Regions from separate parts of the Caballeronia sp. LZ043 genome, predicted to be linked through region 2. Evidence: riboswitches for the same ligand, from Rfam matches in the RefSeq annotation. Region 2 holds a riboswitch; the other holds the start of a gene.
What was found. Region 2 has a riboswitch for thiamine pyrophosphate ahead of QCE64_RS11495 (FAD-dependent oxidoreductase). Riboswitches for the same ligand answer to the same signal wherever they lie in the genome.
Positions count from the first base shown of each region.

Region 1: linked by a shared signal. The riboswitch ahead of thiC (phosphomethylpyrimidine synthase ThiC) and the one ahead of QCE64_RS11495 (FAD-dependent oxidoreductase) in region 2 are both predicted to bind thiamine pyrophosphate.

Region 1 covers NZ_JARUXT010000001.1:1,021,156-1,024,564, reverse strand. Annotated here, with positions in the region: gene QCE64_RS04485 (DUF4397 domain-containing protein) at 1-85, opposite strand, end outside; gene QCE64_RS04480 (EamA family transporter) at 428-1,369, opposite strand; TPP riboswitch at 1,632-1,773, shown strand; gene thiC (phosphomethylpyrimidine synthase ThiC) at 1,953-3,409, shown strand, end outside.
Region 2 covers NZ_JARUXT010000001.1:2,526,233-2,529,641, reverse strand. Annotated here, with positions in the region: gene QCE64_RS11500 (ABC transporter ATP-binding protein/permease) at 1-1,493, opposite strand, end outside; TPP riboswitch at 1,770-1,894, shown strand; gene QCE64_RS11495 (FAD-dependent oxidoreductase) at 2,119-3,279, shown strand; gene thiS (sulfur carrier protein ThiS) at 3,295-3,409, shown strand, end outside.

The sequences.
Region 1 (3,409 bases), 1.5 Mb from region 2:
TGCCCAGATCGTCCGAACTGCCGCCGCAAGCGGACAGCACGGAGGCAACGGCGGCGAGCGCGGCTGCGGTGCGGATGAGCTTCATGTTTCCACCTTCCTTGTTGTATTCGACCACCTCGTTACGCGGACCGGTACGCGCGAACGTCCAGATGTCTACCCCTTCCCGCTCGCGGACCGACCTTCTGTTTTCCTTCCTTGCCGGTTTCGGCGGCGCAATTCAGGCCACGCATTCCGGTGCCTGCACTGAGCAATGCCCATGCCCCGCGCCGGTGCGCGCCCGCCGCGCGGGTGCCGCAAAGCCTTGCGCAGCAAGGCTTTGGAATTTGTTAGAGGAATTGTTCGGGAGAGCAGGCGAGAAACGGACGTGCAGCTGCCGCTGCCATGCGCAGAACATCGCGAAGTGGAGGTTTTTACAAAAAGTAAGCGCTCAGAGCAGCCCGCGCCGGCGATGATCGAACCAGAAAGACAGCCCGACCGACAGCAGGATCACGACCGTCGCAATGACGGTCCAGCGCGTGACGATCTCGCCCAGCAGCACCGCGCCGAGCAGCACGGCGACCACCGGATTCACGTACAGGCAACTCGTTGCGACGATCGTGCTGGTATGGCGGATCAGAAAGTTGTACGCGACATATGCGGCCATCGAACCGATCAGCATCAGGTACAGGAACGACACGCCCGCGCCGAGGCTGACATGCGTCAGCCGCTCACCGGCGGCGAATGCGATGCCCGTCGCAATAAGCCCGCCCAGTCCGATCTGCAGCGCCGTGGACATCAGCAGATCGGACGGCTGCGGCAGGCGGCCCGCCAGATGCGCGCCGCCTGCCCAGAAGATCGCGGCGCACAGGATGGCGAGCGTGCCGACCGTCGAACTGGGCGACGGATCGCCGTGGTTCAGCAACACGATGCCGATCAAGCCGAGCGCCACCGCGAACCATTCGCCGCGCGCGACGCCCCGGCCCGACAGCGCGGTGAAGATGGTCGCGAAGAGCGGCACGGTGGCGACCATCACGGCGGCAGTGCCGGTGCCGACGGTGCCCATGCCGTAGGCCATCATTCCGCTCGACAGCCCTTCAAGCAAGGTGCCGACAAGCGCCGCATTGCGTACTTCGCGCGCGCTCGGCCACACGGCCTTGCGATGCACCGCGAGCGCGAACAGCCCGATGCCCGCGCACAGGTTGCGCAGGCCGCCGAGCAAGAGCGGCGGAAACGATTCGAGCGCGAGATGAATGCCGAGATACGTCGAGCCCCAGACGAGGTAGACGACGGCCAGCGCGAGCGCTACCTGCCCCTTGAAGGAACGCGGCGCACGAAACGGAAAACGATCGGGAAAACTGAATGGCAGGCGCGGCGGCGGAAGCGCGGACATGCATTACTCCGCGACGGCTGCGCGCCGGATCGATGAGACAAAAACCGGCGAAAGCGCAGCAGCAAAAACCAGACTCAACGGCATGGCAGAACGAGGAAATGCGGGATAAACGGAGTACGCGGGAAGGGTCGCACGATGAGCCGCAAGCGCTCCGGGAAAACCCGGAATTTGCGGCGCCCGCCATTATGCAGTAAGCGCCCTGCCCATTCGAAGGATTTCGCCGATGGTTGCCAAGACGCCACGCCGCGGTGTAATGTCACGGCTGCTAACGCGGGGGTCCTGCGTTGCGCATCGCGGTTTGGCCGGCCTGACATGACCGAACCGCTTCGTGCGGCGTGGGTGAGAAATACCCTTTGAACCTGATCTGGATAATGCCAGCGCAGGGAAGCGTTCGGGCTCCATGGCCTGCCGCATCCGGCCACCTCTTCCGAGCCCGTACCTTTCCATCTCGTTCCTCCTGTTTAGCTCCTGAGTCAGTTCGGGCGGCGTCATCGCTCGTGCTGAAAAATATCGTCCCTATTGCTTCGCATGGGACGGAAGCAAGCGCCCACGCGCTCACTTCTGTCGCAAGGAGAAACAGCACATGAATGCCAATCCCAAGTTCCTGTCCGAAAACGCCGTCGTCGACGCCGCCGCCATCGCGCCGCTGCCGAACTCGCGCAAGGTCTACGTCACCGGTTCGACGCCCGACATCCGCGTGCCGATGCGCGAAATCACCCAGTCCGACACCCCCGACGGCTTCGGCGGCGAGAAGAATCCGCCCGTCTACGTGTACGACACGTCCGGCCCCTACACGGACCCGGAAGCGAAGATCGACATCCGTTCGGGATTGCCCGCGCTGCGCGGCGCATGGATCGAACAGCGCGGCGACACCGAAGAACTCGCCGGCCTCTCCAGCGACTTCGGCCGCGAGCGCGCCGCCGATGACAAGACCGCCGAACTGCGTTTCCCCGGCCTGCATCGCAAGCCGCGCCGCGCGCTCGCCGGCAAGAACGTATCGCAGATGCACTACGCGCGCGCCGGCATCATCACGCCGGAGATGGAATACATCGCGATCCGCGAAAACCAGCGGCGCGCCGAATACCTCGAAAGCCTGAAGCAGAGCGGCCCGAACGGCGAGAAGCTCGCCGCCATGATGGGCCGCCAGCATCCGGGCCAGGCCTTCGGTGCAGCGGCGTTCGGCAAGGACGCGCTGAAGGCGATCACGCCCGAGTTCGTGCGCGACGAAGTGGCCCGCGGGCGCGCCATCATCCCGGCGAACATCAATCACCCGGAAAGCGAGCCGATGATCATCGGCCGCAACTTCCTCGTGAAGATCAACGCGAACATCGGCAATTCGGCGGTGACGTCGTCGATCGGCGAAGAAGTCGACAAGATGACCTGGGCGATCCGCTGGGGCGGCGACACGGTGATGGACCTTTCCACCGGCAAGCACATTCACGAAACGCGCGAGTGGATCATTCGCAATTCGCCGGTACCGATCGGCACGGTGCCCATCTACCAGGCGCTCGAAAAGGTCAACGGCAAGGCCGAGGACCTGACCTGGGAAATCTTCCGCGACACGCTCATCGAGCAGGCGGAACAGGGCGTCGACTATTTCACGATCCACGCCGGCGTGCGCCTGCAATACGTGCCGCTGACCGCCAACCGGATGACGGGCATCGTGTCGCGCGGCGGCTCGATCATGGCGAAATGGTGTCTCGCGCATCATCGCGAGAGCTTCATCTACGAGCACTTCGAAGACATCTGCGAAATCATGAAGCAGTACGACGTCTCGTTCTCGCTCGGCGACGGCCTGCGTCCCGGCTCGATCTACGACGCCAACGACGAAGCCCAGCTCGGCGAACTGAAGACGCTCGGCGAGCTCACGCAGGTGGCGTGGAAGCACGACGTGCAGGTGATGATCGAAGGTCCGGGCCACGTGCCGATGCAGCTCATCAAGGAGAACATGGATCTCCAGCTGCAATGGTGTGACGAGGCGCCGTTCTACACGCTCGGGCCGCTGACGACCGACATCGCGCCGGGCTACGACCACATCAC
Region 2 (3,409 bases):
TGCGCACTTTCCTCCAGCCGATCCACATACGACCCGAGATTGCAGAGACGCAGCGCCTCGCGGGTTTCTTCGTCGCTGAACGTGCCGCCCGGCGACGGGTACGCGAGCGCCGCCCGCAGCGTGCCGATCGGCAGATAGCTCACTTGCGGGATGAACATCATCTTCGCGTCGACGGGAGCGTCGATGGTGCCGTCGCCGAACGGCCACAGTCCCGCGAGCGCCCGCATCAGGGTGCTCTTGCCCGAGCCCGACGGTCCGACCACCAGCCAGCGCGAGCCCGGCTCCACCGACACGTTCGCCACCCGCGACAGCGGCGTGCCGTTCGGCAGCGCGAGCGTGAGATCCTTGGTCGTGAGCGACGGCGTGCTCGTGTAGTGCAGGTTAATGCCGCCGCGCGCGGTCGCCGGCGAGTTTTCCTCGCGGATGTGGGTGGAGCGCATCACGCGCTTGAATTCACGCAGACGATTCACCGTGGCGCGCCATTCGACCAAGGTCGAATAACTGTTGATGAACCAGGAAAACGAATCGCTGACCGTGCCGAACGCCGATGAAATCTGCATCAGCACGCCAAACGAGAACGCGCCCGCGAAGTAGCGCGGCGCCGCGACCATGATCGGAAAGATGATGGCGATCTGGCCATAGAAGCTCAGCACGAAGGTCATGCGCTTCGTGTACTTCATGATCAGCCACCAGTTGTCGCGAATGCGCTGGAAAATGGACTTGGCGGTCGCCGTTTCGGTCGTAATGCCGTCGTAGAAGGCAATCTGTTCGGCGTTCTCGCGCACGCGGATCAGCCCGAAGCGGAAGTCCGCTTCCACCTTCTGCTGCTGGTAGTTGATCGATACCAGCGGATGCCCGACCTTCTGGATGATCAGCGAGCCCAGGATCGCGTACAGCGCGGCGGCCCAGACCATGTAGCCCGGAATCGTGATCGGCGTGCCGCCGAGCGAGAAGGTCAGCGCGCCCGCGATGGTCCACAGGATCGTGATGAACGTGACCAGCGTGACGAGCGTCGAGAGCAGATCGAGCGAGAGCGAAAGCGTCGTGGTCGCGAAGGATTGCAGGTCGTCGCTGATACGCTGGTCAGGGTTGTCGGCGAGCCGGTCGCGTTCAATGCGATAGAAGGCCTTGTCGCCGAACCATTGTTCGAGATACTTGTTCGTCAGCCATTGGCGCCAGCGGAACGCCAGCATCTGCCGCAGATACCGTCCATAGACCGCGAGCAGGATGTAGGCGAATGCCAGGCCGGTGAAGATCAGCAGCAGGTGCGGGAAATCCTTGACGTTCTTGTTCTGCAGCGCGTTGTAGAAGTCCGCGTTCCAGCTGTTGAGCCGGACGTTGATCCACACGACCGTCATGTTGATCGCGATGATCGCCACGAGCAGGCCCCACGCGAAGCCGCGTTCCTCGGAAACCCAGTAGGGCTTGATGAGGCTCCACGCCGAGACTTCGTCGGCCTTTTGCTGAGTATTTTCGGTACGGGTGTCGATCATGAGCTTCCTGCCGATGCGCCCTTCGGGCGGCGGATTGTTGCGTGGTCGCGCGACGGGCGTGCTGCGCGGTGCGGCCGGCTGCGGCCTGCGGTGGTGTTCAGGGCAGCCAGTTTCGGGCCTGCAAATTGTTCCGAACTTGCCTTAACGCTCACTTAATTTCGCGCGCTCGCCGGCTGAACCGTGTTCGCGGCATTGTGCCAGAGTGCCGCCGCACAGGAAAAAAGCAGGGCGCAATCCCGGTTTGCAGCGCCTTTGCCTTTCATGTTCTAATGACCTTCGACGAAACAGGGGTGCTTTGCATGCATCGACGGCCGGAACCGGCCCTCACGCAGCGAGGCTGAGAGAGACCCTTTGCACCCGATCCGGGTAATACCGGCGAGGGAAGTTTCCGGAGAACGCGCGCCACCCGCGCCATTCCTCCAGTTTCTTCCGCACCTTGTTCTTTCCGTCCGGCGCGCATCCGCAGCCGGGCCGGTCTCTCCGCCCATGTCGTCCTTGTGATGTGCCGCAGCGCCTGCACGGACGGATCGGGCCAATTCTGCCTTCCTCCTTTCTGACGCAGCGTGAGGCATGAGCCTCGTGCGCACGCTTTATGTGCCCGCGCCGGCCGATAGGAGACATCGAATTGAACAGCATCCATCAGACCGCCGACCCCCAGGCGGATTTCGCCGTGATCGGCGGCGGGCTCGTCGGCCGGCTCGTGGCCTGGCAGCTGGCAGGCGCGGGGCATCGAGTGAGTCTTTTCGAGCGCGGCGACGCGCTCGGCTCGCAGTCAGCCGCCTGGGTTGCCGCCGCGATGCTGGCGCCGCTCGCCGAAGCCGCCAGCGCGGAACCGCTTGTGGTCGGGCTCGGCGCGGCATCGCTCGAACGCTGGCCGGGGCTCATCGCGCAATTGCCCGAGCCGGTCTTTTTCCAGCGCAACGGCACGCTTGTCGTCTGGCATGGCGCGGATCGCGCCGAGGCGCCCTTGCTCGAACGCCGGCTGCGCGCCAATTCTCCGGCCGGCCTGCTCGATGGCGGCTTCGTCAAGCTCGCCGGCACCCAGGTCGCGCAGGCGGAACCGGCGCTCGGCACGCGTTTCGCGCAAGGCTGGCTGCTGCCGAACGAAGGACAGCTCGACAACCGCCAGGCGCTCGCCGCATTGGCCGCGGGACTCGCCGCGCGCGGCGTGCGCACGCACTGGAACACGACGGTCGAGGCCATGCCCGACGCGCGCTGGATCATCGATTGCCGCGGCCTCGGCGGCAAGCCCGCCTGGCCCGCGCTGCGCGGAATTCGCGGCGAGGTGGCGCGAGTGCACGCGCCGGGCATCGGGCTGTCGCGGCCGGTGCGGCTGCTGCATCCGCGCTATCCGCTCTATATCGCGCCGAAGCAGGACGATCTCTACGTGATCGGCGCGACGGAAATCGAAGGCGAGGACATGTCGCCGGTGAGCGTGCGGTCCGCGCTCGAACTGCTGAGCGCCGCGTTCGCCGTGCATCCGGGTTTCGGCGAGGCGCGCATTCTCGAGCTCAACGCCCACTGCCGGCCGACCTTGCCGGATCACCGGCCCGCCATCGTCTGGGACGGGGCACGGACGGTGCGCGTGAACGGGCTGTATCGGCATGGCTTCATGATTGCGCCCGAAGTCGCGGACGCCGCGTGCCGGCTGGCGGAAGCGCTCATCGCCGGCAATGTGGCCAGCCACGCGAGCTTCGATGAACATCGCCGCGCCGCCCGCTGGCCGGAACTGCTGCATGGCGCGGCCGACACCGTTGCGACACCGGCGCCGGCGCTGTCGCACTAGACAAGAGACAAAGCCATGAACATCCACATCAATCAGCGCGCCTTCGAGCTGCCCGACGCCGCCACCGTCAACGAGGCGCTCGCCGCCTTCGGCGCGACACCGCCGTTCGCCGTCGCGCTCAACGGCCAGT